2 regions of the Rhizobium sp. NZLR8 genome follow, and region 2 is predicted to be linked to the other one. Evidence: riboswitches for the same ligand, from Rfam matches in the RefSeq annotation. Region 2 holds a riboswitch; the other holds the start of a gene.
What was found. Region 2 has a riboswitch for S-adenosylmethionine ahead of metA (homoserine O-succinyltransferase). Riboswitches for the same ligand answer to the same signal wherever they lie in the genome.

Region 1 (14,486 bases), on a different contig from region 2:
AGCCATGGCAACGCATTGAAGACGATAATTCGGGCGCTAAAAATCGTGGGTATGCCGCCCCGCCGTTAGCGCGGAATTAAAGAATATCGCCTCTATTTGTGGCGACGACACGGACCCGCCGGCCGATTGCATGATGCATGCGTCAACCCCGCCATAATCCCTGAGCCGCGGCACTTACGCGGCGCTCCGTTTGCAACAATTGATTTCAAAGCACCGGGCGTGCGACGCCCGGTCAACCGGGTGACATTTCCATGTTGAAGCATCTGAAAATCCGCACGAAAATCATATCGGTCGTGGCGCTCTTGGGGCTGATCACGATGGCCGGGCTGATCTATGTCATTGCCGAGTTCCGCCGTGCGGATGCCGCCTTCAGCGCCTTCATCGATCATGAAGCGCTGGCCTCGATGCAGAGCGCGCGCGCCAGCGCCTCGGTGGTGGCCTCGGTGCTGCAGGTAACCCTGCTGGCCGAGATGAAGCCCGATACGCCGGCATTCGCCACAGCGCTCGCCACACCGAGCAAGCTGCCGCAGGCCCGTGACCGGATGAAAGATGCGCTGGCGCTGGTTCCCAGCCGCAAAGCGGCGATCGATGACATCCAGGCCGGCATCGATGAGATCGAAACGCTGGCGAACAAGATCATCGAACAGAGCAAAGCCAAGGACAGCGCCGGGGCGCTGGCGAATGTTGCCCTGATCAATGCCAAGCTCAATGCGCTGACCCCGAAGATGATCGCCAACAATGATGCGATGATGGCGATGCTCAAGGACGGCGGCGACGCGCTTTCGGCCTCGGTCAACGGGCGGATCGTCTTCTGTCTCGTTCTGATCGGCATTGCCGTGCTGCTCGCCGTCGGCTTCAGCGTCGTCGTCGCCCAGATGGGCATTGCCGGCCCGATGACGCAGTTGCGCCTGCGCATGACTCGGCTTGCCGAAGGCGATACCACAAGCGAGGTCAGCGGGCTCGACCGCGGCGACGAAGTCGGCCAGATGGCAAAGGCCGTGTCGATCTTCCGCGACAATGCGATCGAGCGCGGGCGGATCGAGGCGCGGGCCGAAGCTGACCGTAACCTCAGTGACGGCGAGCGGCGTGAACGCGACGCGCAGAAAACCCGTGAAGCATCCGAACTCGAAGGCGCAGTTACCGCGCTCGGCGACGGCCTGCGCCGTCTTGCCGCCGGCGATCTCGCCTCGCATATCGACCAGCCCTTCGTCGCGCATCTCGATGCGCTGCGCGAGGATTTCAACAACTCGGTCGAGAAGCTCAACGAAACTCTGCATACGGTCGGCGCCAACGCCCGGGCGATCGGCGCCGGCGCCAACGAGATCCGGTCTTCCGCAGACGAGCTTTCCAGGCGGACGGAACAACAGTCGGCCTCCGTCGAAGAGACGGCGGCGGCGCTGGAGGAGATCACCACGACGGTGCGCGACGCCGCCAAGCGTGCCGAGGAGGCGAGCCAGCTCGTCGCCCGCACCCGCCTCGGGGCCGAAAAATCCGGCGACATCGTCCGCAAGGCGGTCTCCGCCATGCAGCAGATCGAAAAATCCTCGGGCGAAATCTCCAACATCATCGGCGTCATCGACGACATCGCCTTCCAGACTAACCTTCTGGCCTTGAACGCCGGCGTCGAAGCTGCGCGTGCCGGCGACGCCGGCAAGGGTTTTGCCGTCGTCGCCCAGGAGGTGCGCGAACTCGCCCAACGTTCCGCCAAGGCGGCAAAGGAAATCAAGGGCTTGATCACCAACTCCGGCACGCATGTGCAGACCGGCGTTTCGCTGGTCGGCGAAACCGGCAAGGCGCTCGATTCGATCGTCCAGGAGGTGCAGGAAATCAACCAGCACGTCCACGCCATCGCCGAAGCCTCGCGCGAACAGTCGATCGGGCTGCAGGAGATCAACACCGCCGTCAACACCATGGATCAGGGCACGCAGCAGAATGCGGCGATGGTCGAGCAGTCGACGGCCGCCAGCCACAGCCTCGCCACGGAAGCGACAGCGCTGAACAACCTGCTCGGCCAGTTCAGGCTGACAGGCACCGGCGGCTTTGCCGCCAGTGCGCCTATTGCCGCCGCAGCGCCACGCGCCGCCCCGCGCCCGGCCGTCCGGGCAGCCCCGATCCGCGTCGCACGGGAAGGCACAGCCCGCCCGGCCGCCTCGCCGGCCCGCGCCCTCGGCCAAAAAATCGCCAACGCCTTTAACGCCGGCAACAGCACACCGAAAAGCCAGGATGGCGACTGGACGGAGTTCTGAGCAGCAAATTGTCGGCACGAGGCGCGGCGGTCCGGCCGCGCCTCACCCTAGCTGCTTGGTTCGAGCCACTTTCTTGACCCTCCTCAGCCCCCGTTCTGAACGTACCCTGCGAGACGTCAGCGAGAAACAGAGAGGCTGCCGCAAAATCTCTTCTCCCCTCGGGGAGAAGGCGCCGGCAGGCGGATGAGGGGGTCACACACGGAAACCCCTCCCCTCATAATCTATCCCACCATCGAAGCCTGCGTGGACGTCGCTGGAAAGACCGGCTTCGCCGGCCCCCTCATCCGCCCTACGGGCACCAGCCTGGGCGAGCCACGGGTCTCGCCCGTCCTTCGGACCCCCGCTGGGGAGAAGAGGGAATTGCGAAGCCGCGGCATGTCCCTTCGCCGCGTCTATCGGGCCGGCCGCGAGCCGACCTCGACGAGGATATTCCCCGGCGCCGTGCAATAAAACAGCCAGCCACCGCGCATGGCGGCCGGCGGGCCGGAGAGCGCCGCGCCGGCGGCAAAAAGCCCGGCATGCACCCTATCGACATCCGCCCTTTCGGGCAGGATGAAGCCGATATGATAGGTCTGGCGCTGCAGTTCAACCTGGTCGGCGGTGCCGAATTTGGCAATGGCGTGACTGAGGACGATTTCGAGACCGGCATCGTCCGCAAGGATCGCCAAGCCGTTCTGGCCGCGCATATCCTTAAGCGTCAGGCCGAAATGGCGGATGAAAAAATCCGCCGTCGCAGTGATATCGGGTACGTGAAAATCGAGATGGTTCAGGCGCATGACAGTCTCCGTTCAAAAAATCCCGGGACTGCCTTTTGCCGTCTCCGCACGCCGCCGGGATCCCGCATCTGGTGCGGATCACGTCGCGGGTTCTCGTGCCATGGGCCACGGAGCAGAGCTTCGTCAGAGCGCTCTTGACGCTCCAGCGGAAGGGATCGGGCTTACCTCAACCGATCCTGCCTTTTTCGACACTGCCGATCTAGCAGACGGCGCCGGTTTCGGCAATGGAAGCGCTGACACGATCACGCCATTCCAAGCGGTGCTTCTCGAAGGATTGAAACCGGCCATGCCGTTTGCGTGATGCGCCGGCGCCAATAGAGAGTAAGATCGCGTCGTCGCCGGCATCGGAAGGGATCGACATGAAACCCGCACTCATCGGCCTCATCGGCACCCTCATTCTCACCGGTTGCAGCACCGCTAGCTATAGCGGCCCCGGCATGGAGCCGATCCCGGGCAGCATCACCTATAACGGCCAGCCGCGCACCAAGCTCACCAAATCACCCATCGGCTCGGCCTTTCCGCATGATTTCATCGACCAGTACGGCCAGCAGGTGGAGGAAACCTACATCATCCAGCCCGACCGGAGCCTGATCATCGCGCACCGCCGATATAAGCCTATCCGGTTCTTTGGGGATTAGGTGTTGGTCGGCTTCGCGTGCGGGAAGCTGGAGCGGGTGAAGGGAATCGAACCCTCGTATTCAGCTTGGGAAGCTGCTGCTCTACCATTGAGCTACACCCGCGATAGCTGAGATTTCCAACAGATGGGGGCCGCTGTCAAGTCGCGGCAGCCGGGAAGTCTCAGATGCGGAAGTGCTTCGAGAGTTTGAGGCCTTGGGCCTGGTAGTTGGAGCCGAGGCCGGAGCCGTAGAGGCTGGTCGGCTTTTCCTGCATGTGTTCGTAGACCAGGCGGCCAACGATCTGGCCGTCTTCGAGGATGAAGGGCACTTCGTGGCTGCGCACTTCGAGCACGGCGCGGCTGCCGCGGCCGCCGGCCGGCGCATGGCCGAAGCCCGGATCGAAGAAGCCGGCATAATGGACGCGGAATTCGCCGACCAAGGGGTCGAACGGGGTCATTTCGGCGGCATAATCCGGCGGCACATGCACGGCCTCGCGCGAGACGAGGATATAGAACTCGTCGGGATCGAGGATCAGTTCGTTGCGGCCGCGGCTATAGAGCGGTTCCCAGAAATCGTAGATGTCGTGCTGGGCTTTCTTGTCGACATCGACGACGGCGGTGTGGTGTTTGCCGCGATAGCCGATCAGGCCGTCTTCGTCTCCGGCGAGGTCGATCGACAGAGCGATGCCGCTGCCGGACACATTCGGCTGCTTGCTGGCGACCAGCGTCTCGCTTTCATGCAGCTTCAACAGCTCCGGCTCGCTGAGCAAAGCATGGCCGACGCGGAAGCGGATCTGCGACAGGCGCGAGCCGCGGCGTACGACGATCGGGAAGGTGCGCGGGCTGATTTCCAGATAGAGCGGTCCGGAATAACCGGCCGGGATCTTGTCGAACTCCTGGGCATAGTCGGTGATGACGCGGGTGAAGATATCGAGCCGGCCGGTCGAGCTCTTCGGATTGGCCGAGGCCGACATGTCGGCCGGCAGCGCTAAGCTCTCCATCAGCGGCACGATGTAGACGCAGCCGGTTTCGAGCACCGCGCCTTCGGAAAGGTCGACCACATGCAGGCTCAGCCGGTCGAGCTTGTCGGCCACCAGATGCGAGGGGCCGGGCATGAAGCTGGCGCGCACGCGAATAGCCTTGGCGCCCAGGCGCAAATCGAGGCTTGCCGGCTGGATCTGGTCGCGGTCCAGCTCCCGTTCGGAGATCAGACGACCCGTTTCAAACAGCGCTGATATCGCGCCGTCCGCCAGAATTCCCGTTTCACGAGCCATCATGCCTCATCCATCATTTGCCGCCGACAAAACCAAACTCGGGGAATTGACGCAAGCAGCTAACAGCAGTATTGCAGAATTATCCCGTGGTGATTTGGCCGGTCGGCTTGCAGCCACGTTAAACAAGTGGCTAAAAAGACCGGGTTGAAAACCGGTCTGCTTTTGCGACCGGTTTTTTTGTTATGTGAAGGTGATGGCATGAGCAAGACCTGGCGCCCGGCAACCCAACTCGTCCACGGCGGAACCTTGCGTTCGCAATATGGCGAGACGTCCGAAGCAATCTATCTCACGCAGGGTTTCGTCTATGACACGTCGGAGGCGGCCGAAGCCCGCTTCAAGGGCGAGACGGAAGGCTACATCTACGCCCGCTACGGCAGCCCGACCAACGACATGTTCGAAAAGCGGATGTGCATGCTCGAAGGCGCGGAAGACGCCCGCGCCACCGCCTCCGGCATGGCGGCCGTCACCGCGGCGGTGCTCTGCCAGGTCAAATCAGGCGACCATATCGTCGCGGCGCGCGCGCTGTTCGGTTCCTGCCGCTGGGTTGTCGAGACATTGGCGCCGAAATACGGCATCGAGTGCACGCTGGTCGACGGCCGGGATCTTGCAAATTGGGAAAAGGCAATCCGGCCGAACACCAAGGTGTTCTTCCTGGAAAGCCCGACCAACCCGACGCTCGAAGTGGTCGATATCTCAGGTGTTGCCAAGCTCGCCAACCAGATCGGCGCCAAGGTTATCGTCGACAACGTCTTCGCCACGCCGCTTTTCCAGAAGCCGTTGGAGCTCGGCGCCCATATCGTCGTCTATTCCGCCACCAAACATATTGACGGCCAGGGCCGCTGCCTCGGCGGCGTGGTGCTGGCCGACAAGGACTGGATCGACGAGAATCTGCACGACTACTTCCGCCACACCGGCCCGGCCATGTCGCCGTTCAACGCCTGGACGCTGCTGAAGGGCATCGAGACGCTGCCGCTGCGCGTGAAGCAGCAGACTGAGAATGCGGCGAAGATCGCCGATTTTCTGGCCGAGCAAAGCAAGGTCGCCAAGGTGATCTATCCCGGCCGCAAGGACCATCCGCAGGCCGATATCATCGCCAAGCAGATGACCGGCGGCTCGACCCTCGTCGCCTTCGAGCTGAAGGGCGGCAAGGAAGCCGCCTTCGCGCTGCAGAACGCGCTCGATATCATCAAGATTTCCAACAATCTCGGCGACAGCAAGAGCCTGATCACCCATCCGGCAACCACCACCCACAAGAACCTGTCGGAGGAGGCGCGCGCCGAACTCGGCATTTCCCCGGGTACGGTCCGCCTTTCGGCCGGCATCGAGGATACCGACGACCTGATCGAGGATTTCGCCAAGGCGCTTGCCAAGGTCTCGGCCTGATCCAGGGATATTGGCGGCCGGACCTCGCTTGGGGTTCGGCTCGCCAGACCTCACCGGCGTTCGGCTCGCCGGACCTCAGCAGGTTGAGGCCGGGGGAACAAGCTCGGTCGCGCCGGCGTTCGGAAGTGGAATTGACACCGACAATTAGGCTTAACGATCGAAACACTTCGATCACGACCGTTTTAGTGACGATCAACGTTCCGTTTCTTGACGGGCAGGGCCTCTTATAAGATACGGGTAACATATCTTGACTAAGGTGCAAGGCATGTATCGCGCCCTCACAAAAGATATCGAAGTCGTCGTCGAACCATTCTATCTGGAGGAGCAATCCGATCCGGACGACGATCGCTATGTCTGGGGCTATCGGATTGTCATCAGCAACAATTCCGGCATCGCCGTTCGCCTGGTCAATCGCTATTGGAATATCACCGACCAGAATGGACAGGTGGACGAGGTCACCGGTCCGGGCGTCGTCGGCGAACAGCCGCGGCTCAGCCCCGGCGACACCTACGAATATTCCTCCGGCTGCCCACTCGACACCCCCTCCGGGCTGATGTTCGGCCATTACCAGATGGAAACGGACGAAGGCGACACCTTCAATGTCGACATTCCCGCCTTCTCGCTGGATTCACCGGGGTTGTTGCGCGTGCTCAACTGACAGGCCGGCCCGAAATCATTTTGCCCGCTTGATAGATTGCCGACACCGGCCCCTCATCCGCCTGCCGGCACCGACCGGGGTCGAGACCGGTGGCTCGACCCCGGCAAGGGTTAGGGTGAGGGGCAGATATCAGGGGCCAACCGAGCCTATTCGGCCGGCTGAAGTTCGACCGGCTCGAAGCGATAGGTGGTCGAGCAGAATTCGCAGGTGACAGCGATCTCGCCATCTTCCTGGCTGGCCTCGATCTCCTCGGCAGAGAAGCCCTTCAGCACGCCCTTGATCTTGTCACGCGAACAGCTGCAGCGATCGAAGACGGCGCGCGGTTCGTAGACGCGCACGCCGCGCTCGTGGAACAGGCGGAACAGCAGCCGCTCGGTGCCAACCAGCGGATCGGTGAGTTCATCCGCATCGATGGTCTCGACCAGCGAACGCGCTTCGGCCCAGGAATCGTCCTCGCTATGCGGGCGGCTGCCGGTGTCGCCGTCGCCGCCGTGGAGATCCGGTTGACGCATGCGCTCCGGCGCTTCCGGCAGGAACTGGGCGACAAGGCCACCTGCCCGCCAGCGATGGCGTGGCTGGCCTTCATCGTCGCGATCGAAGAGTTCGGCCGCGGCCAGACGCACGCGCGTCGGGATCTGCTCCGACTGGCGGAAGTAGACGCCGGCAATGTCCTCGAGCGTGGTGCCGTCGAGCGCGACAATACCTTGGTAGGGCTGGCCGAACTTGCCCTGGTCGATGGTGAAGGCAAGCACGCCGTGGCCGAGCAATTGCTCCGGCTCGGTTTCGCCAGCTTCAATGGCCTTGTCGAGCAGCGCCTGGTCGAAACGGGCATAGGCACGGACATTTTCCGGCGTCGAAAAATCGGCAACGAGAAGATCGACCGGGCCGTCGCCCTTGGTCTGCACGGTGAACTTGCCGTCAAACTTCAGCGAGGTGCCGAGCAGCACCGTCAGCACGACGACTTCGGCGAGCAGCCGGGCGACAGGGGCCGGATAATGATGGCGCTCGAGGATCGCGTCGAGCATCGGGCCGAGCTGGACGGCGCGGCCGCGCACATCCAGCCCGTCCACCTGAAAGGGGACGACATGGTCATCGCCGGCGAAATCGAACTGGCCGAGGGCGGCTGCAGCTTCTGCCATGGATTCACTCCTAGTTTTCAAGCGAAAGGACAGGGTGCTCTTCGCTCGCGCGGCCACGCGTTTTTCGCACGCGGCGTCCGATTATGGTTCAGATCGCGCCCAGGCACCAAGCAAGAATCGACTTCTGCGCATGAAGACGGTTTTCCGCTTCATCGAAGACCACGGATTGCGGACCATCGATCACGTCGTCCGTCACTTCCTCACCGCGATGAGCGGGCAGGCAATGCATGAACAATGCATCATTGCCGGCCTTCGCCATCAAGGCCGCGTTGACCTGGTAAGGCTGAAAGACATTGTGACCCCGGGCCCGATGTTCCTGATTCATGGAGACCCAGGTATCGGTCACCACGCAATCGACGCCTTCGACCGCACGGTCGGCATCATGGCAGAGCATGATTTCGGCGCCCTCATTGCGGGCCCAGTTCAGATAGTGATCCTTAGGCTCCGAACCAAGGGGCACGGCCATGTTCATGCGGTAGCCGAAGCGGGCGGCGCCTTCGACCAGCGAATGCAGCACATTGTTGCCGTCACCGGTCCAGGCGATGGTCTTGCCCTTGATCGGGCCGCGATGCTCTTCGAAGGTCATGACATCGGCCATGATCTGGCAGGGATGGGTGTCATCCGTCAGCGCATTGATCACAGGCACGGTCGCATGTTCGGCAAGCTCCACCAGCCGCGAATGTTCGGTTGTGCGGATCATGATCGCATCGACATAACGCGACAGCACCTTGGCGGTATCGCCGATCGTCTCGGCGCGGCCGAGCTGCATTTCGGTGCCGGAGAGAAACAGCGTTTCGCCGCCGAGCTGGCGCATGCCGACGTCGAAGGAGACGCGGGTGCGCGTCGACGGCTTCTCGAAGATCATCGCCAGCATCTTGCCGGCGAGCGGCTTGTCGCCCTTGCCGGCCTTGAAGGCCTGCTTGCGGGCGAGCGCATCGTTCATGATGGTTCTAAGATCGGCTGATGTGACCGCCGAAAGATCGAGGAAATGTTTAGGAGCCATGTTCTTACCTGTGCTGCGCCCGAAGGCGGCAATCTCTTCAAGCTGTCTTCTTGACCTTGGCGGCGCGGATGCTCTCGGCGGCGCGCTCGATGCGGGCAAGGCCCTCGCGGGCTTCCTCGGCGGTGACGACGAGGGGCGGAAGAAGGCGGATGACGTTGTCGCCGGCGGGCACGCCGAGCAGATGCGCCGCCCGGATCGCCTGCAGCAGTTCGGCTGAGGGAACGGCCGCCTTGATGCCGAGCAGAAGCCCCTCGCCTCTGATATCCTCGATCACATCGGGATAACGGTCCTTCAACGAGGCCAGCCCCTGGCGGAAGACAAGCGCTACGTCGCGCACCTGCTGGAGGAAGCCGTCGGCGAGGATGATGTCGAGCACGGCGCTGCCGACAGCCATGGCGAGCGGATTGCCGCCATAGGTCGAGCCGTGGGTGCCGGCCTTCATGCCGGAAGCGGCTTCTGAGGTGGCAAGGCAGGCGCCGAGCGGGAAACCGCCGCCGATGCCTTTGGCGACCGCCATGATGTCGGGTGTGACGCCCGACCATTCATGGGCAAAGAGCCTGCCGGTGCGGCCGACGCCGGTCTGGACCTCGTCGAGGATCAGCAGCAGGCCGTTGTCGTCGCAGAGCCGGCGTAACGCCTTCATGAACTCGGTGGTGGCAGGACGCACACCGCCCTCGCCCTGCACCGGCTCGATGAGGATTGCCGCCGTGGCGTCGGTGATCGCGGCGCTGACCGCTTCGATATCGCCGAAAGCCACCTGATCGAAGCCGGGCGCCTTGGGGCCGAAACCTTCGAGATATTTTTCCTGGCCGCCGGCGGCGATCGTCGCCAGCGTGCGGCCGTGGAAGGCGCCTTCGAAGGTGATGATGTGGAAGCGCTCGGGATGGCCGTTGGAAAACTGGTAGCGGCGCGCCGTCTTGATCGCGCATTCCAGCGCCTCGGCGCCCGAATTGGTGAAGAACACCTTGTCGGCGAAGGTGACGTCCGTCAGGCGTTTCGCCAGGCGCTCCTGGCCGGGGATCTCATAGATGTTGGAGAGGTGCCAGACTTTGTCGGCCTGCTCCTTCAGCGCGCCGACCACATGCGGGTTGCTGTGGCCGACCGAGGTGACGGCGACGCCGGCGCCGAAATCGAGATAACGCTCGCCGCCTTCGGTGATCAGCCACACGCCCTCGCCTCGCTCGAACCGCAGCGGGGCACGAGAGTAGGTGTCATAAAGCGGCGCGGCTTCAGCCATGGCGCGATCTCCTGGTTGCCGGGCAACGACTCCGGCTAAGGAAACCAGGCCCGAAAAATCAAAAATGCCGCCTTGCGGCGGCCAGCGGTACTATTTCCTTTTCGCGCTGCAATGTCAACAAAACTGCGCCCTTAGCGCATGCAGCAAGGTTGTACAGCGGTGTTTTCGACCTTCAACAGGCTTTATTGCAGAAATGACACGCTGGGGCAGCAAGTTGGGGAAAACTCCGAATTCGATTCATCCGGATTCATGCGACTCTTGTCACGGAGTCACGCTCACACTAGGTTAAAGTTCAATTACTAGACTGCATGCGGCGGAACTAGTCACCAAAATTGATCAAGCGTTTCTTGTTTCGGAGCTTCCGAGGCAACGGTGAGGGATTCTGCCATCACCAACGCAGAAGGTGGAGACAGGGCATGAACTGGACAGACGAGCGGGTCGAGAAACTCAAGAAGCTTTGGGCCGAAGGACTGAGCGCCAGCCAGATCGCGGCGCAACTTGGCGGTGTCAGCAGAAACGCTGTAATCGGCAAGGTGCACCGCCTGAGCCTTCCGGGCCGCGCCAAGGCCGGCGGCACGGCCGCCACGGCCCGAACGCCGAAACGCAATACATCGGCGCCGCGCGCGCCGAACTTCGCCTCTCGGATCACCACCCGCACCGTTACCCGCCAGCAGGGCGCAACGATGCTGAAGGAAGAGATCGAGATCGAAACGGTCGAGGAAATGGAATACGTGCCGAAAGGCAACGTGGTCGTGCCGATCTCCCGCCGCCTCGGCCTGACGGAACTGACCGAACGCACTTGCAAGTGGCCGGTCGGCGATCCGCTGAAGGATGACTTCCACTTCTGCGGCTGCGAGTCCCCCGACAATTCACCCTATTGCGGCTATCACCAGAAACTCGCCTACCAGCCCGTCAACGAACGCCGCCGGGCGGCAGCGCGGGCGAGCTGAACGGGTGACATTGTCGACATGCAAAAACGGGCTGGAAGGCCCGTTTTTTTATGTGAGAACGTTGGGTGTGGCTGCCCCTCATCCGCCTGCCGGCACCGACCGGGGTCGAGACGAGTGGCTCGACCCCGGTCGGGTTAGGGTGAGGGGCAGAGCTTGCTCGACTTTATCGGAAACCCCTCAGGCTTCCATCGAATAGCCGGCGCCGCGGACGGTGCGGATGACGTCTTGCATGTTGGAGAAGTTCAGCGCCTTGCGCAGGCGGCCGACATGGACGTCGACGGTGCGTTCGTCGACATAGATATCGTGGCCCCAGACGCCGTCGAGAAGCTGCGAGCGGGAGAAGACCCGGCTCGGCGACGACATCAGGAATTCCAGCAGGCGGAATTCGGTGGGGCCGAGGCGGACTTCGCGGCTTTTGCGATGGACGCGATGGGTTTCGCGGTCGAGTTCGATATCGCCGCATTTCAGCACCGTCGACAGCACCTCGGGACGGGCGCGGCGTAGCATCGCCTTGACGCGGGCAACGAGCTCCGGGGTCGAGAACGGCTTGACGACGTAATCGTCGGCCCCGGTCGACAGTCCGCGGACGCGCTCGCTCTCTTCGCCGCGCGCCGTCAGCATGATGATCGGCAGACGTTCGGTTTCCGGCCGCATGCGCAGGCGCCGGCAGAGTTCGATGCCGGAGACGCCGGGCAGCATCCAATCGAGGATGAGCAGGTCGGGCGTGCGCTCCTGAAGCCTGATTTCGGCTTCGTCGCCACGAAGGATAGTATCGACCTCGAAGCCTTCCGCTTCGAGATTGTAGCGAAGAAGCACGCTCAAGGCTTCCTCGTCTTCAACAACTGCAACTCTCGGGATCATGCCTGTCGGTCTCCTCGCGCATGTTCCTTAAACCGGGGTGATTTAAGCAATGCATCCTGCGCAAATTCAGAAAGGTGGCTGCGACCTCTTTGCGCGCCCGGATGGGCGCGCACGCAACGGCTAGTATGGGCTTTATTCCGTGACCGCGCCGACGGTGTTGGCGCTGTCGTCTTTCGGACGGTCACCTTCCGGCTGTGCGCCGGTCGCCATGTAGTAGATCGTCTCGGCGATGTTGGTGGCGTGGTCGCCGATGCGCTCGATGTTCTTGGCGCAGAAGAGCAGATGCGTGCAGCTGGTGATGTTGCGCGGATCTTCCATCATGTAGGTCAGCAGCTCGCGGAACAGCGAGGTGTACATCGCGTCGATCTCGTTGTCGCGTTCACGGATCGCATTGGCCTTGTCGGCGGAGCGCGTCGTGTAGACGTCGAGCACTTCCTTGAGCTGGACGAGCGCCAGCTCGGACAGATGCTCGAGACCGCGGGCGAGCTTGCGCGGAACGCCGGTGCTCTGCACGGCGATGACGCGCTTGGCGGTGTTCTTGCCGAGGTCGCCGACGCGTTCGAGATCGGCGGCGATGCGGATCGAACCCATGATTTCGCGCAGGTCCGAGGCCATCGGTTGACGGCGGGCGATGGTAACGATCGCCTTGTCGCCGATTTCTCGCTCGGCGTGATCGAGGATCACATCGTCGGAGATGACCTTCTGCGCCAGCGCGGTATCGCCGTTGACGAGCGCCCGGACGGCCTCGCTGACCATCTGCTCGGCCAGGCCGCCCATTTCGGAAATCCGCCTGGACAGGAACTTCAGATCATCATCATAGGCAGAAAAAATATGTGTCGATGCCATGGGGCTTTATCCTCGAATAACGGGAAGGCTTGGTGTCGCCAAAATCAACCGAAGCGACCCATGATGTAGTCCTGGGTGCGCGGATCGTCGGGATTGGTGAACATCTTGTCGGTGTCGTTCTCCTCGACGAGATTGCCGAGGTGGAACATGGCGGTGCGCTGCGAGACGCGCGCGGCCTGCTGCATGGAGTGGGTGACGATGACGATCGTGTAGTTCTCGCGCAGTTCGTGGATCAGTTCCTCGACCTTGGCGGTGGCGATCGGGTCGAGCGCCGAGCAGGGCTCGTCCATCAGGATGACTTCAGGGCTGACGGCGACGGCGCGGGCAATGCAGAGGCGCTGCTGCTGACCGCCGGACAGGCCGGTGCCGGATTCATGCACGCGGTCCTTGACCTCGTTCCAGAGGCCGGCACGCTGCAGGCTGGTCTCGACGATCTGGTCGAGATCGGCCTTCGACTTGGCAAGGCCATGGATGCGCGGGCCGTAGGAGACGTTTTCATAGATCGTCTTCGGGAACGGGTTCGGCTTCTGGAAGACCATGCCGACGCGGGCGCGAAGTTCGACGACGTCGATATCGGGATCATAGATATCGTCGGTATCAAGCGTGATCTTGCCGGTGACCCGGCAGCCGTCGATCGTGTCGTTCATGCGGTTTAGGCTCCGCAGGAAGGTCGACTTGCCGCAGCCGGACGGGCCGATCAGCGCGGTTACGGTGTTTTCGCGGATGTTCAGGTTCACATCGAAAAGCGCGCGCTTCTCGCCATAGTAAACCGAGACATCCTTGCCGATCATCTTATAAGGGACGTTGCTCATCTTCTGATCCAGCGCTTTTTCAACTGCAGCTTCCGTCAACATGTTCATGATGTGTAACTCCGTTTACCAGCGGCGCTCGAAGCGACGACGCAAGAGGATGGCGCCCATGTTCATGACGATCAGGAACAGGAGCAGGACGATGATGGCACCCGAAGTCCGCTCGACGAAGGCACGTTCGGCCTCGTTGGCCCACATATAGACCTGCACGGGCAGAGCCGTCGAGGGATCGAGCGGCGTCGTCGGCGCGTTGGCGACGAAGGCGACCATGCCGATCAGCAGCAGCGGCGCGGTTTCGCCGAGCGCATGCGCCAGGCCGATGATCGTGCCGGTGAGGATGCCGGGCATGGCGAGCGGCAGAACATGGTGGAACACCATCTGCATCTTCGAGGCGCCGAGGCCGAGGGCTGCAGCGCGGATCGACGGCGGCACGGCGCGCAGTGCGGCGCGCGTCGCAATGATGATCGTCGGCAGGGTCATCAACGTCAGCACCAGGCCGCCAACCAGCGAAGCCGAACGCGGCAGGCCGACGAAGTTGATGAAGACGGAAAGGCCGAGCAGACCGTAGACGATCGAGGGCACGGCGGCGAGGTTGTTGATGTTGACCTCGATCAGATCGGTCAGCTTGTTCTTCGGCGCAAACTCCTCGAGATAGATCGAGGCGGCAACGCCGATCGGCAGAGCGAGC
Region 2 (14,486 bases):
CTGGCGCTGGTGCCGGTCTGAGCGACTTGCTGTTGCTGCTGCGGTTCCTCAGATCTTGCCGGCAGCGCCTGCAGATGCAGTACGCGCGGCTTGAGCGCCTCGAGATAGGCCTCGGAGCGGCCGATGTAAATCATGCCGCTTTCCGGCATGGAGGTCAGCAGTTTGGCCATCATCTCCTGCCATTCCGGCTCCATGCCTTCCAGCACTTCGTCGAAGATGATCCAGCGCGGGCGCACAAGAAGCAGACGGGCAAAGCCGATCGCCTTCTGTTCATCGCTGTCGAGCAGCTTGTCCCAACGGGCGCGGGTATCGAGCCTTGCGATCAGCGAATGCAGGCCGGCTCTGTCGAGGGCCGTCTCGACAGCGGCTCGCTCGTAGGCATCAGGACTTGCGGGAAAGGCCAGCGCCTCGCGCAGCGTGCCGCCGGGAACATAAGCGATCTGCGGGACGAACAGCATGTCGTCGATCGGCGGCAGGCCCATCGTGCCGCTGCCGCACGGCCAGAGGCCGGCCATCGCCTGGAAGAGTAGCTTGCGGTTGACGCTGTGATCGCCGTTGATCATGATTTTTTCGCCGGCCTTGATCACGACATCGGTTTCACGCAGGCGGAAACCGCCGCATTCGTCGATCTCTTCACCGATCTTGGCAACGATCACCACATCCTTCAACGTCAGCGTGTCGGGCGCAGTGTTTTCATAGGCGATGCCGTCCTTCTGGGCGAATTCCTCCTCCATGTCGAGCAGCGCCTGGCGGAAATCGGTGACGCGCATCAGTGTCGCGCGCCATTCGGCGATCGGGCCAAAGTTGGCGACATACCAGCGCAGCGCCGTGTTGACCTGATTGAAGGCGCCGACCGACATCATCAGCTGGCCGAGGGTGAGGCCGCCGGAGAAATAGGCGGGGGCGGCGACGATGATCGGGATGACGATCACCAGCCAGCCGTAGCCGGCCGAAACCCAGGTGAGGTTGGTATTGGCCATGGCGAGCCGCTTGACGACCCTCAGTACCGAGCTGATGTCGGTGTTGATGCGCCGGCGCTCATTCTCCTCGCCGCGGGCGACGGTGATCGCCGGCATGTTCTCGTTGGCGTGCATCAACGTGAAGCGAAGCTCGGCCTCCTTCGAGAAGCGGTCGGCATTCAGCTTGACCAGTTTGCGGCCGACGACCTGGCTCAGCACCGAGGCGGAGGCGGCGTAGAAAATCGCCGCCCAGACCATGTAGCCGGGAATGGAGAAGCTGTGGCCGCTGATGTGGAAGATGAAGCCGCTGGAAAGCTCCCAGAGCACGCCGATGAAGCTCACCAGAAGAATGGTCGACTGCAGCAGGCCGAGAACGAGCCCTGTCGTGCTTTCGGCGAGGTTGCGGGAATCCTCATGCAGGCGCTGGTCCGGATTGACGCCGATCAGACCGCTCGAAGCAAGCCGCAGTGCCCGCTTGCGCTTCAGCCACTGATCGACGAGGTCGCGCGACAGGCCCTCGCGCATATAGAGCGCGGTCATCTGATTCAGCCATGCCTGCAGCACGTTGAGCAGCAGCAGCGTGCCGGCGATCATCGCGAAGATTTCGAGCTGGTGGAAGAATTCACCGAGATCGCGGCGCTCCAGCGAGTCGTAGAAGGGAGCATTCCACTGATTGAGGATGACCTGGCCGTAGGACGTCAACAGGATGACGAGGATCAGCACGGTCGCCAGAAACAGCACCTTGCCACGCACTTGCGAATTCCAGAATGCGGAGAACATAACCCCGAGGCGATTCGTCAGGCTGAGATCATACCCCACCCTGTCGTGCCTTCGGATGCCCGGCCTCCCCTCGATCTTATCTGCCATTACGCTTTTCCAACATCGCCCATGCTTACCATTATTAACATGGTGGCGTTACCGGTCTATCAACAGATTCTATCAGTCATTAAACTGTGATGATGCTTGCATGCATCGCTCCTGCGTGCATTCGGCAGTTGATTCGCGGTCCGACTGGGGCTAATTAAAGCTCCGTGGTGATTTGGCCGGCCGGCTTGCAGCCACGTTAAAAAAGTCGCTAAAGGGCCGCGTGCGGACCGGTAGCGATTTTTTTCGCCGCCGGTTTTTTGTTTTTTTGATCGAGTGACCGCAATGCCCATCAAGATCCCCGATACGCTGCCCGCCTTCGAAACCCTGGTTCAAGAGGGTGTGCGGGTGATGACCGAGACGTTGGCGATCCGTCAGGATATCCGACCGCTGCAGATCGGGCTGCTCAACCTTATGCCGAACAAGATCAAGACCGAACTACAGATGGCCCGACTCGTCGGCGCCTCGCCACTGCAGGTCGAGCTGTCGCTGATCCGCATCGGCGGCCACAAGGCGAAGAACACGTCCGAAGATCATCTGCTCGCCTTCTACCAGACCTGGGAGGAAGTGAAGCACCGCAAGTTCGACGGTTTCATCATCACCGGGGCGCCGATCGAGCTTTTGCCCTATGAAGACGTCACCTATTGGCCGGAAATGCAGCAGATTCTCGACTGGACGGAAACGAACGTGCATTCGACGATGAACGTCTGCTGGGGCGCGATGGCGGCGATCTATCATTTCCACGGTGTTCCGAAATACGAGTTGAAAGAAAAGGCCTTCGGCATCTACCGCCACCGGAACCTGAAGCCATCCTCCATCTATCTCAACGGCTTTTCCGACAATTTCGAGGTGCCAGTGTCGCGTTGGACCGAGGTGCGCCGCGCCGATATCGAGCCATCCGAAAGCCTGGAGATCCTGATGGAATCAGGCGAGATGGGTGTCTGCCTCGTGCACGAAAGGAGGGGGCGGCGGCTCTACATGTTCAATCATGTCGAATATGATTCCACATCGCTTTCCGACGAGTATTTCCGCGACGTCAACGCCGGCGTGCCGATCAAGATGCCGCACAACTACTTCCCGCATAATGATCCGGCGCTGACGCCGCAGAACCGCTGGCGCAGCCATGCGCATCTCCTGTTCGGCAACTGGATCAACGAGATCTACCAGACGACCCCCTTTGATGTGGAGGAGATCGGCACGGACCTCTGAAGCGTCGGACTGCGCCTCGGCCGATGCCGGGGCGTTTCTTCTGATCCGACCGGTTGCGGTTTGGAGCAAATGCGGGCAGGTTCCGCTCCTGAAACCGAAAGCGTTGTGGGTCTTTGTGACGCACAACGCTGAAAAACTTTGAATGAGAATGGACGGTCGATCATGTCGGATAAGTTGGAGCGGGAAGTTTTCGGGCAGACGAAGGCAGGCGAGACCGTCTATCGCGTCGAGATCAAGGGCGGCGGGCTGACGGCCAAGATCATCACCTGGGGCGCGGTCATCCAGGATCTGCGTCTTAACGGACATGAGGCCCCACTGCAGCTCGGTTTCGACGATTTTGACAGCTACCCGCTCCATTCGGCCTATTTTGGCGCGACGCCGGGCCGCTGCGCCAACCGTGTCGGTGGCGGCGCCTTCACGCTCGACGGCAAGGACTGCCAGCTCGAGCTGAACGAAAATGGCGTCACCCATCTGCATGGCGGCAGCGACAATATCGCCAAACGCAACTGGACGGTCGTCGAGCATGAGGTCGACCGGGTGGTGCTGAAGATTGTCGATCCCGATGGCCGCGCCGGCTATCCCGGCAATTGCACCATCCAGGCAACCTTCTGGGTGCACGGCAACGGCGAACTGTCGGTGATCTATGAATCGACCAGCGACCAGCCGACGCTCGCCAATGTCTGCCAGCACGCCTATTTCAATCTCGACGGCCGTGAAGATGCGCTTGGCCACGACATCATGATCGCTGCCGACCACTATCTGCCGACCGACGAGAAACAGGTGCCGACCGGCGAGATCCGTTCCGTCGAGGGCACGGAATTCGATTTCCGCGAGATGGCGCCGATGAAGCGTTTCGTCGGCAGCGAACAGGCCTTGTACGACCATAATTTTTGCCTGTCCGGCGAGCGCACCGCCAAGCGCAGCGTCGCGCTTGCCCGCAGCCTGTATTCCGGTGTGTCGCTGGAAGTGCGCAGCACCGAGCCGGGCGTGCAGTTCTATGCCGGTTTCAAACTGGATACCGGCGCTCCCGGCATCGGCGGGCGCAAGTACGGCCCGTTTGCTGGCTTCTGCCTGGAGACGCAGGTCTGGCCGGATGCCGTCAATCACCAAGGTTTCCCGAATGCGGTGCTGCGCCCCGGCGAAGTGTTGCGCCAGGAGACGGACTATATCTTCACCAAGAGCTGACGTCTTTTTCAGACGCACGGCTCTATGGACGCACGGTTGTCAAATTCTAAAGCGCGTCGCATCAAATTTGATTCATGCGACGCGCTTTAGTCCTTTGTTTTTATGCATGTCGTTATCCCGGAATCGCTGCGCCCTTCTGGGCGACATGCATCAGCGCTATGAACCTCTCCGGTCTCCGGGGAGGTTTTTTCTTGGCCGGGTGCGATTCCGCCTTGTGGATTGGTTCTAGATAGGTTCTATTGTATGCTTATGGATAGAACCAGTCTGATAGCGGAACTGAACAACCGCGGCCTGCGTGACGAGGCGTTGTCCGGCCCGCTCTATAAGCGGCTGGCGCAGGCGCTGACCGGCCTTATTCAGGAAGGCCTGCTGAAGCCTGGCACGGCGCTGCCAGGGGAGCGCGACCTTGCCGAGGCCTTGAAGCTCGGCCGTGTCACCGTGCGCACCGCCTATCGCGATCTGATGGCTTCAGGTGCACTGGAATCGCGCCACGGAAGCGGTACCTTCGTATCGAGCAGAGTGGAGCGTATGGAGCAGTCGCTCTGGCGGCTTTCCTCCTTCTCCGCCGACATGCGTTCGCGTGGGCGTCTGCCAGCCGCGCGGATCTTGTCGCGGGCGGTCAATACGCCGTCGCCGGAGGAATCCTTCCTGCTGGGCCTTGGCGGCGACGAGCCGGTGTTGAGGCTTGACCGGCTGCGTCTCGCCGACGGCCTGCCGCTTGCGATCGAACGCGCCGTGGTGCCGATCAAATTCTTAGGCGGCGATCCCGGCGGCGAGGGGTCGCTCTATGATGCGCTGGCGGCCAACGGTCACAAGCCCGTACGTGCGCTGCAGCGGCTGACCGCAGTTACGCTCGATCCGTCCTCAGCGGCGATCCTGAACGTCAAATCAGGCGCGCCGGCGCTGCTGATCGAACGCGTCTCGCGCCTGGAAGACCAGCGCGTCGTTGAGTACACCCGCTCGCACTATCGCGGCGATGCCTATGATTTCGTTGCCGAATTGAGAATCGGAGATGACCTATGAATGAGAACCAGTCGTTGATGCTGCAGGAAGCCGGCCAATCCCCAGAGGTGGTGGCCACGCTTCTCGAAAAGGAAAAGCCGGCCTTTGCCGAGATCGCCCGGCTGTTTTCGTCCTCCCGCCCGAGCGTGGTAACGACGGCGGCGCGTGGCTCCTCGGACCATGCCGCCACCTTCTTCAAATACCTCTTCGAGATCACCTGCGGCGTCCCGGTCGCCTCGGTCGGCCCGTCGATCGCTTCGGTCTACGGTGCCGCGCTGCATCTGAAGGGGGGTGTGCATTTCACCGTCTCGCAGTCGGGTGCAAGCCCCGACATCATCGCATTGCAGGATGCGGCCAAAAGGGGCGGGGCGACGACGATTGCCGTTGTCAACGTCGCCGACAGTCCGCTTGCCAAGCAAGCCGATATCGTTCTCGGGCTTAATGCCGGCGCGGAAAAGAGCGTCGCGGCGACCAAATCCTTTATCGCTTCCGTCGCCGCCCTTGCCGGCGTGACCGTTGCGGTCGGCGGCGCGTCCGACCTACAGGCTGCGCTTGGCAGGCTGCCGGAGGCGCTTTCGGCAACCGCCGGGATCGACACGGCGGCAGCCGAGGAGGTGCTTTTCAATGCGACCTCGCTCTATATGGCCGGCCGCGGCCCGGCCTTTGCAATCGGGCTCGAAGCGGCGCTGAAGGCCAAGGAAACCTCCGGCCTGCATGCCGAGGCCTTCTCGCTGGCGGAACTGATGCACGGCCCGATGCGCCTGGTGCAGCCGGGCTTTCCGATCATCGCCTTTGCGCCCGACGATGCGGCCTTCGTCAACAACGTTCAAGCGCTGGAGCGCCTGCAGAAGCTCGGCGCCACCACCGTCGGTTTCTCCACGCAGCCGCTTTCCGGGGTCAATCTGCGCGTGCCGACGACGGGCAATGGCCTTATCGATCCGCTGGTGTCGCTGCTCGTCTATTACCGGCTGATCGAGTCGGTGACGCGCCGCAAGGGCTTCGATCCCGACAAGCCGGCGAACCTGCTCAAGGTGACGGAGACGGTCTGATGGTCCGCAAGATCTTCATCGGCGCCCGCATCTTCGATGGCGAGCGCTTCCATGACGAGAAAGCACTCATCGTTGCCGACGGCCGCGTCGAGGCGATCGCTGCTGGAAACGATCTGCCGGACGGCGAGACGGTGACGCTTGCCGGCGGGGTTCTGTCGGCCGGCTTCATCGATGCGCAGGTCAATGGCGGCGCCGGGCGGATGCTGAACGACGAGCCTTCCGTCACCTCGATGGAGATCATCGCTGCTGGACACCGGCCCTATGGCACGACATCGCTCTTGCCGACGCTGATCACCGACACGTCCGAGGCATCCATTGCCGCAATCGAGGCCGCCAAGGAGGCGGTGAAGGCGAACCGTGGCGTCGCCGGCTTGCATCTCGAAGGCCCGCATCTGGCGCCTGCGCGCAAGGGTGCGCATCTGGCCGAACTGATGCGGCCGGTCGAGGATCGAGACGTCAAGGCCTTCATCCGGGCACGCGAGGCGATCGGCACGCTGCTCGTCACCATGGCTGCCGAGCAGGTGACGGTTGCCCAGGTGCGTGAGCTTGCCGAAGCCGGCGTCACCGTCAGTATCGGTCATTCCGATTGTTCGAGCGAGGCAGCGGAACAACGTTTCGATGCCGGAGCGCGCGGCGTCACGCACCTCTTCAACGCCATGAGCCAGCTCGGACACCGTACCCCCGGTCTCGTCGGCGCGGCGATCGATCATCCCTCGATCTGGTGCGGCGTCATTGCCGATGGTCACCATGTCGATCCGAAGGCTTTGCGCACGGCGCTGCGTGCCAAACGCGGCGAAGGCAGACTGTTTTTCGTCACCGATGCGATGTCGCTCGTCGGGTCGGAGAAGGATTCGTTCACGCTGAACGGGCGCGCCGTCCGGCGCGAACGGGGCGGGTTCTGCTCGAAGCTGGTACTATCCGACGGCACGCTGGCCGGTTCCGACGTCGACATGATCTCGACGATTCGCTACGGCGTCACCTATCTCGATCTGACGCTGGCCGAGGCTTTGCGCATGGCAACGCTTTATCCCGCCCGCTTTCTCAGACTGGGCGATCGCGGCCATCTCGCACCAGGCGCGCGCGCCGATCTCGTGCATCTCACCGATGCGCTCTCGGTCACCGCCACCTGGCTCAGCGGCGAAGCGGCTTGACTCAAGGAGAAGTGGGATGACTGACATCACGGATGCCTATTTCTCCAACCTGATCGGCCGGCTGGAAGAATTGAAGCAGACGCTTGCCGAGCCGATGGCGCAGGCGGCGGCGGTTATCCTCGATGCTGCCCACGGCGACAAGCGCGTCTATGTCTTCGGCACTGGCCATTCGCATATGCTGGCGGAAGAGGTGCACTATCGTGCCGGCGGGCTCGCCTTCACCGTGCCGGTGCTCGTCGGCTCGGCGATGCTGCATGAGGGTGCGGTCATCAGTTCGGTCTATGAACGCACGCAGGGCCTGGTTCGGCCCATGTTGGAGCGTTACGGCATGCAGCCGGGCGATGTCATCATCATCGCCTCCAATTCGGGCGTCAATGCCGCGCCGATCGAAGCCGCCGACTACGCGCGAGAAATCGGCGCAAAGGTGATTGCCATCACTTCGATCGCCTATTCCTCAGCGATCGCCAATGGCCGCCGGCGGCTCGCCGACGCGGCCGATGTGGTGCTCGACAATGGGCTGCCACCGGGTGACGCCGTTCTCGACCTCGAAGGCACGGGGCTTCGGGTCGGGCCGGTCTCGACGGCGGTCGGGGTGACGGTCATCAATGCGATCTTCGCCGAGGTCGCCTCCGAGCTTTCGAAATCCGGCGATGCGCCGGTTTATCTCAGCGCCAACATGCCGGGTGCAGCCGAGATCAACCAGAAGCTTGTCCAGAAATACCGGCCGCGCAACCCGCATCTCTGATCAGCATTGTTGGCGGCGGACACAAAAAAGGCCGGTCGGAACCGGCCTTTTGTATGGAATGAACCAGGGATCAGTCCTTGGCGCGTTCGACGTAGGAATTGTCTTCCGTCGCGATGACGACGCGAGTGCCGGCATTGATGTGCGGCGGCACCATGGCGCGCACGCCGTTCGACAGGATGGCCGGCTTGTAGGAGGACGATGCCGTCTGGCCCTTGACGACCGGTTCCGTCTCGGTGATCTCAAGCGTGACGTGGCGAGGCAGCTCGAGTGCCAGCGGAAGGCCTTCATAGATCGAGAGGATGCAGGACATGCCTTCCTGCAGATAGACCTTCTGATCGCCCATAGTGTCGACATCAACCACGACCTGATCGTAGTTGCTCGGGTTCATGAAGTGGAAGCCTTCGCCGTCTTGATAGAGGTACTGGAAGGACACGTCCTCGACGAAGGCGCGCTCGACCTGTTCGGTGGTGCGCCAACGCTCAGCAACCTTCACGCCGTCAACGATGCGGCGCATGTCGACCTGGGTGACCGGCGTACCCTTGCCCGGATGAAAGTTCTGAGCGGTGAGAACGACGTAAAGCTTGCCGTCGACGTCGAGAACGTTGCCCTTGCGGACCGAAGAGGCGATGACCTTGACCATAAGACTTCCTTGTAACTCGGCTTTCGGCGTCGTAGAGAACTGCCGAGACGCCTCGAAGACGCAAATATTTTTCTTTGGGGGCGCAACTAACCTAAAATCCGGGAAATAGCCATCCCCATACCGGCTTCTCCGGCGAAGAAAGCTTGGAATGAACTCTTCGGCGAAAGTGTCCCCCTGGTGGAACCCGTCCGTACACGCCGATCGCCGTCCGTTCCTGATCGGGCGCAATGCGATCCAGGCGGCGTTGCGCGGGTTTTTCGCGCGCGAGGATTTCATCGAGGTGGATACGGCGGTGCTGCAGATCTCCCCGGGCAACGAGGCGCATCTGCATGCCTTCGCCACCGAAGCACTGACGACGGACGGGCAAAAGGCGCCATTCTATCTGCACACCTCGCCGGAATTCGCCTGCAAGAAGTTGCTTGCGGCGGGTGAGGAGCGCATCTCGTGTTTTGCCCATGTCTATCGCAATCGCGAGCGCGGGCCGCTGCACCATCCTGAATTCACCATGCTTGAATGGTATCGGGCCGGCGAAAGCTACGAGAGCCTGATGATGGATTGTGTGCGGATCCTGGCGCTCGCGGCCGAAACGGTAAAGACTGAAAAACTTGCCTATCGCGGTGGCGAAAGCGATCCCTTCGCCGGTCCGGAGCGGATTGGCGTTGCCGAAGCATTCGAGCGTCATGCCGGCATCGATCTTCTCGCCTCGGTCGCCGCCGACGGGTCGACCGATCGCGATCATCTGGCGGCAGAGATGAAGCGCGCCGGCATGCGTGTTGCCGATGACGATGGCTGGGCCGATCTGTTCAGCCGGGTGCTGGTCGAAAAGATCGAGCCGCATCTCGGCTTCGGCCGCATCACCATCCTCGACGAATATCCGATCTCGGAGGCTGCACTTGCGCGTCCCTCGCCACGCGATCCCAGGGTTGCCGAGCGGTTCGAACTCTACGCCTGCGGCGTCGAGCTTGCGAACGGCTTCGGCGAGCTCACCAATGCTGCCGAACAGCGCCGGCGGTTCGAGATCGAAATGGCCGAGAAGGCGCGTGTCTACGACGAAACCTATCCGATTGACGAGGACTTCCTTGCCGCAGTTTCGCTGATGCGTGAGGCAAGCGGCATCGCGCTCGGCTTCGACCGGCTGGTGATGCTGGCGACGGGAGCATCGCGCATCGATCAGGTGCTCTGGGCGCCGGTTGCGGAGTACGGAAGATGAATGCCGTCAAACCGCTCAAAAGCGTCGACGATCTGGTGATGGCAGGGCTGGTCGCGCCCGCCGATCGCGCAACGCTCGAGCAGGTTGCGGCGCGTTACGCGATCGCGCTGACACCTGTGATCAGCGAGCTCATCGACCTCACCGATCCTGATGATCCGATCGCACGGCAATTCGTGCCTGACATAGCCGAACTCACGATCGCCCGAGAAGAACGCGCCGATCCGATCGGCGATCATGCCCATAGCCCCGTCGAAGGCATCGTTCACCGCTATCCCGATCGTGTGTTGCTCAAGGCCGTGCATGTCTGCCCGGTTTATTGCCGCTTCTGCTTCCGGCGCGAAATGGTCGGGCCGCAGGGCCTCGGCACGCTCGATGCGGCGGCGATGCGGGCAGCCTTCGATTACATCAGAGATCACGAGGAGATTTGGGAGGTCATCCTCACCGGTGGCGATCCGCTGGTGCTTTCTCCACGCCGCCTCCATGACATCATGGAGGCGCTTGCCGGGATCGCCCATGTGAAGATCGTGCGATTCCACACTCGTGTTCCTGTTGTCGATCCCGGGAAGATCGATGCGGCAATGATCGCCGCGCTGAAGGCGAGCGGCAAAACGGTCTATGTGGCGCTGCATGCCAACCATGTCAGAGAACTGACGGCGGAAGCGCGTGCTGCCTGCGCCCGCCTCGTCGATGCCGGTATCGCCATGGTCAGCCAGTCGGTGCTGCTCAAGGGCGTCAACGACGATCCCGACGTGCTTGCGGCGCTGATGAAGGCCTTCGTCGAAATCCGCGTCAAACCCTATTACCTGCATCATCTTGATCTGGCGCCCGGCACCGGCCATTTCAGAGTGACGATCGAAGAGGGACAGAGGATCGTCGCCGCGTTGCGTGGGCAGATTTCCGGTCTCTGCCAGCCGGCCTACATCCTCGATATACCGGGTGGTCACGGCAAGGCCGTTGTTAGTGGAAGCGCCATCCGGGCTAGCGGTGACGGGTGTTATTCCGTCTCGGATTATCGCGGCGGCGAACATTCCTATCCGCCCGCGGATTGACGCAAACGGGTGCTTTTCGTGTCATTTCTGTACTCGCTGCGCTCCAAACTGCGGCGTCCGTCGCGCTCGAAACGAGTTTAAACGACTGATATAAAACTATTATTGCCGCTTGCATCGAAATGGTCGCTAAAATTCTAACTGTGAGCGCTAATCAAATTTAACCCAATAAATTAGCGGAATTTTCTGTTTTCCGCACTAAAAGAACGCTCATGACAAGGCGATGAACGCCGGTTCGGGATCATGAGAATCTTGGAGTGATGGGATGCATAAGACAATCCGCGACCTCGTAGCCAAATACGGCAAACTTCCTGCGTCGATCGACCAGGTCGCCGACGATGCCGATCTTTATGCGGCCGGTCTGACATCCTTTGCTTCGGTGCAGCTGATGCTCGGCATCGAAGAGGCGTTCGACATCGAATTTCCCGACAATCTCCTGAACCGCAAATCCTTCGCGAGCATCTCGGCCATCGCCAGGACCGTCGATCTCATCCGGGACAGCCGGAAGGTCGCCTGATGAACTTCCCCGTCAAGATCATGCAGGACGGTCTTGTCGCTCGGGTCGCACGCGTCGCCGAAATCGCAGCGAAACACGCCGATGCGGTCGACGTCGAAGCCCGCTTCCCTAGCGAAGCCGTGGATGCGATGAAGGCCGAAAGGCTGCTCGGCATCCAGGTGCCGCGCCAATTCGGCGGCGAATCCGCCTCGATCACCGAGATCGCCGAATTGTGCTCGATGCTCGGCCAAGCCTGTGCGGCAAGCGCCATGGTCTTCGCCATGCATCACATCAAGCTGTCGAGTCTCGTTGAACACGGCGCCGACAGCGAATGGCACCGCGGCTTCATGCGCCGCATTGCCGCCGAGCAGTTGCTGATCGCATCGGCCACCACCGAAGGTGGTATCGGCGGAAACCTTCGCAACAGCATTTGCGCGGTCGAGGTCGATGGTGACACCTGCCGCCTCGAAAAGGATGCGACCGTCATTTCCTACGGTTCACATGCCGACGCCATTCTCATCACCTCGCGTGCCCATGCGCAGGCGGCTTCCTCCGATCAGGTGCTGACGGCCTTCCTCAAGGACCAGTACACGCTCGAGAAAACGCATGTCTGGAATACGCTCGGCATGCGCGGCACCTGCTCCGACGGATTCCTCTTCAAGGGGCAAGCGTCGGCGCATCAGATCCTGCCGAAGCCTTTCGCGGAGATCGCCGCGCAATCCATGCTCGCCTCCTCGCATCTGTTGTGGAGCGGCGTCTGGTACGGCATCGCGGTCGACGCCGTCGTCCGCGCCCAGGCTTTCGTGCGCGCTGCCGCCCGCAAGGCGCCGGATGCGCAGCCGCCGGGCGCGCTGCGCCTGGCCGAGGTTTCGAACCTGCTGCAGATGGTGAAATCCAATGTGGTTGCCGGCCTCAAGGCCTATGAGGATGCCAAGGTCGATGTCGACCGGCTGTCTTCGATGGGATTTGCGGTGGCGATGAACAACGTCAAGATCGCCTCGTCCGAGACGATCCTGGAGATCGTCAACCACGCCATGCTGATCTGCGGCATCATGGGCTACAAGAATGGCACGCCCTTCAGCCTTGGACGCCATCTGCGCGACGCGCACTCCGCACAGCTGATGATTTCGAACGACCGCATCCTCGGCAATACGTCGAGCATGCTTCTTGTCCATAAGCAGGACACTAGCCTACTGGGGTGACAGTCATGGATATGCAGACCTCGTTTCTGGACCGGCTTTTCGAAGCCGGGCTGCTGATCGATACCGGCATCGATGGGCTCTATGGCCGCAGCGGCCAGTTCGAAGAGGTGATCGCTGCCTTCGAGCGCCTAATCGACACGTTCGGCGGCGCCGACGGCGCGGAGGCCATGCGCTTTCCGCCCGGCATGAACCGCGCCTTCTTCGAGACGAGCGGCTACATGAAGAGTTTTCCGCAGCTCGCCGGCACGGTGCACAGCTTCTGCGGCAGCGAACTGGATCATGTCAGTCTGCTGCAATGCATGGAGGTCGGCGAGGACTGGACCAAGGGGCAGGAGGCGACCGACATCGTGTTGACGCCGGCCGCCTGTTATCCACTCTATCCAACGATCGCCAAGCGCGGCAACCTGCCGAAGACGGGCGGCCTCTTCGACCTGCAATCCTATTGCTTCCGCCACGAACCGTCGAAGGATCCGGCCCGCCAGCAGCTGTTTCGCATGCGCGAATATGTCTGCATGGGCACCGAAGAGCACGTTACCGATTTCCGCCAGCGCTGGATGGATCGCGGTGTCGAGATGATGAAGGCCGTCGGCCTCGAGGTGACGATCGATATCGCCAACGATCCGTTCTTCGGCCGCGCCGGCAAGATGCTCGCCAACAACCAGCGCGACCAGAACCTGAAATTCGAACTGCTGATCCCGATCACCTCGACCGCCAATCCGACCGCCTGCATGAGCTTCAACTACCATCAGGATGCCTTCGGGACGAAATGGGGTCTCAATCTTGAAGACGGCAGTGTCGCCCACACCGCCTGCGTCGGCTTCGGACTGGAGCGCATCGCGCTGGCTCTCTTCCATCATCACGGGCTCGATGTGAAGGAATGGCCGGCCAGCGTACGGAAAGCGCTGTGGGGTTGAGCCGGTCGATGACATCGGTATTTTCGGGAATCGACCCGGAGACCTATCGTCAGCACGCGCTGCATTCCGGCGAGCGTACCTGGCCGGAAACCAATTGCTATGTCGATCTCTGGATCGAGGTGCTGGCGACCTCAGGCGTTGCGCCCGAGGCGATGCTCGGTTTCACCCTGACGCAGGATTTCGAGGGCGACCAGTTCACCTTCTTCAAGGTGCCGCTCGAAGATCTCGAAGCGCTCTACGGCATTCGCGCGACCGAGCTTGCCATTTACGACCGCGTCGAACGCCATGTCGAAGTTCAGATCGCGCGGGGCCGTCTCTGCCTGATCGAGATGGATTCCTTCTACATGCCGGATACGCGCGGGACCGCCTACCTGTTGGAGCACGGCAAGACGACGGTGGCCATCAACCGGCTGGATGTTGCCGCCAAGCGTGTCGATTATTTCCACAATGCCGGCTATTTCCGCCTCGAAGGCGAGGATTTCAACGGGCTGTTCCAGCTGCAGCTGACGGAGAATGAGCCGCCGTTCCTGCCCTATGCGGAATTTGCCCGGTTCCCGGAAAAGCCCGCTGATGAAAAGTATCTGCGCGCGACCGCCCGGCGGCTTGCCGGCGTTCATTTCAACAGGCGTCCCAGCGAAAATCCGATCCGTGCATTTGCAAGCGTTTTTCCGCAGCAGGTCGAAGCGGTGGCGGAGCGGCCGTTCGGCTTCTTCCACAAATATGCCTTCAATACGCTTCGCCAGGTGGGCGCCAATTTCGAGCTGGCGGCCGATTATCTGGTCTGGCTTTCTGCTGATGAATTCGCCGCGGCCGC

Region 1: linked by a shared signal. The riboswitch ahead of HJB89_RS19740 (O-succinylhomoserine sulfhydrylase) and the one ahead of metA (homoserine O-succinyltransferase) in region 2 are both predicted to bind S-adenosylmethionine.

The regions. Positions count from the first base shown of each region.
Region 1 is NZ_JABDVY010000009.1:15,948-30,433, reverse strand. It holds gene HJB89_RS19770 (methyl-accepting chemotaxis protein) at 252-2,246, shown strand; gene HJB89_RS19765 (VOC family protein) at 2,639-3,022, opposite strand; gene HJB89_RS19760 (hypothetical protein) at 3,021-3,323, shown strand; gene HJB89_RS19755 (hypothetical protein) at 3,382-3,660, shown strand; tRNA gene HJB89_RS19750 (tRNA-Gly) at 3,689-3,762, opposite strand; gene HJB89_RS19745 (2'-deoxycytidine 5'-triphosphate deaminase) at 3,821-4,915, opposite strand; SAM riboswitch at 4,989-5,067, shown strand; gene HJB89_RS19740 (O-succinylhomoserine sulfhydrylase) at 5,111-6,295, shown strand; gene apaG (Co2+/Mg2+ efflux protein ApaG) at 6,561-6,953, shown strand; gene HJB89_RS19730 (Hsp33 family molecular chaperone) at 7,100-8,092, opposite strand; gene argF (ornithine carbamoyltransferase) at 8,181-9,095, opposite strand; gene HJB89_RS19720 (aspartate aminotransferase family protein) at 9,133-10,332, opposite strand; gene HJB89_RS19715 (GcrA family cell cycle regulator) at 10,749-11,282, shown strand; gene phoB (phosphate regulon transcriptional regulator PhoB) at 11,460-12,143, opposite strand; gene phoU (phosphate signaling complex protein PhoU) at 12,276-12,989, opposite strand; gene pstB (phosphate ABC transporter ATP-binding protein PstB) at 13,034-13,849, opposite strand; gene pstA (phosphate ABC transporter permease PstA) at 13,865-14,486, opposite strand, start outside.
Region 2 is NZ_JABDVY010000005.1:204,304-218,789, forward strand. It holds gene HJB89_RS13990 (ABC transporter ATP-binding protein/permease) at 1-1,826, opposite strand, end outside; SAM riboswitch at 1,981-2,058, shown strand; gene metA (homoserine O-succinyltransferase) at 2,109-3,032, shown strand; gene HJB89_RS14000 (aldose epimerase family protein) at 3,195-4,217, shown strand; gene HJB89_RS14005 (GntR family transcriptional regulator) at 4,467-5,240, shown strand; gene HJB89_RS14010 (SIS domain-containing protein) at 5,237-6,268, shown strand; gene nagA (N-acetylglucosamine-6-phosphate deacetylase) at 6,268-7,419, shown strand; gene HJB89_RS14020 (SIS domain-containing protein) at 7,436-8,164, shown strand; gene efp (elongation factor P) at 8,235-8,804, opposite strand; gene epmA (EF-P lysine aminoacylase EpmA) at 8,953-10,014, shown strand; gene HJB89_RS14035 (lysine-2,3-aminomutase-like protein) at 10,011-11,063, shown strand; gene HJB89_RS14040 (acyl carrier protein) at 11,326-11,577, shown strand; gene HJB89_RS14045 (acyl-CoA dehydrogenase family protein) at 11,577-12,758, shown strand; gene HJB89_RS14050 (amino acid--[acyl-carrier-protein] ligase) at 12,764-13,672, shown strand; gene HJB89_RS14055 (DUF1839 family protein) at 13,663-14,486, shown strand, end outside.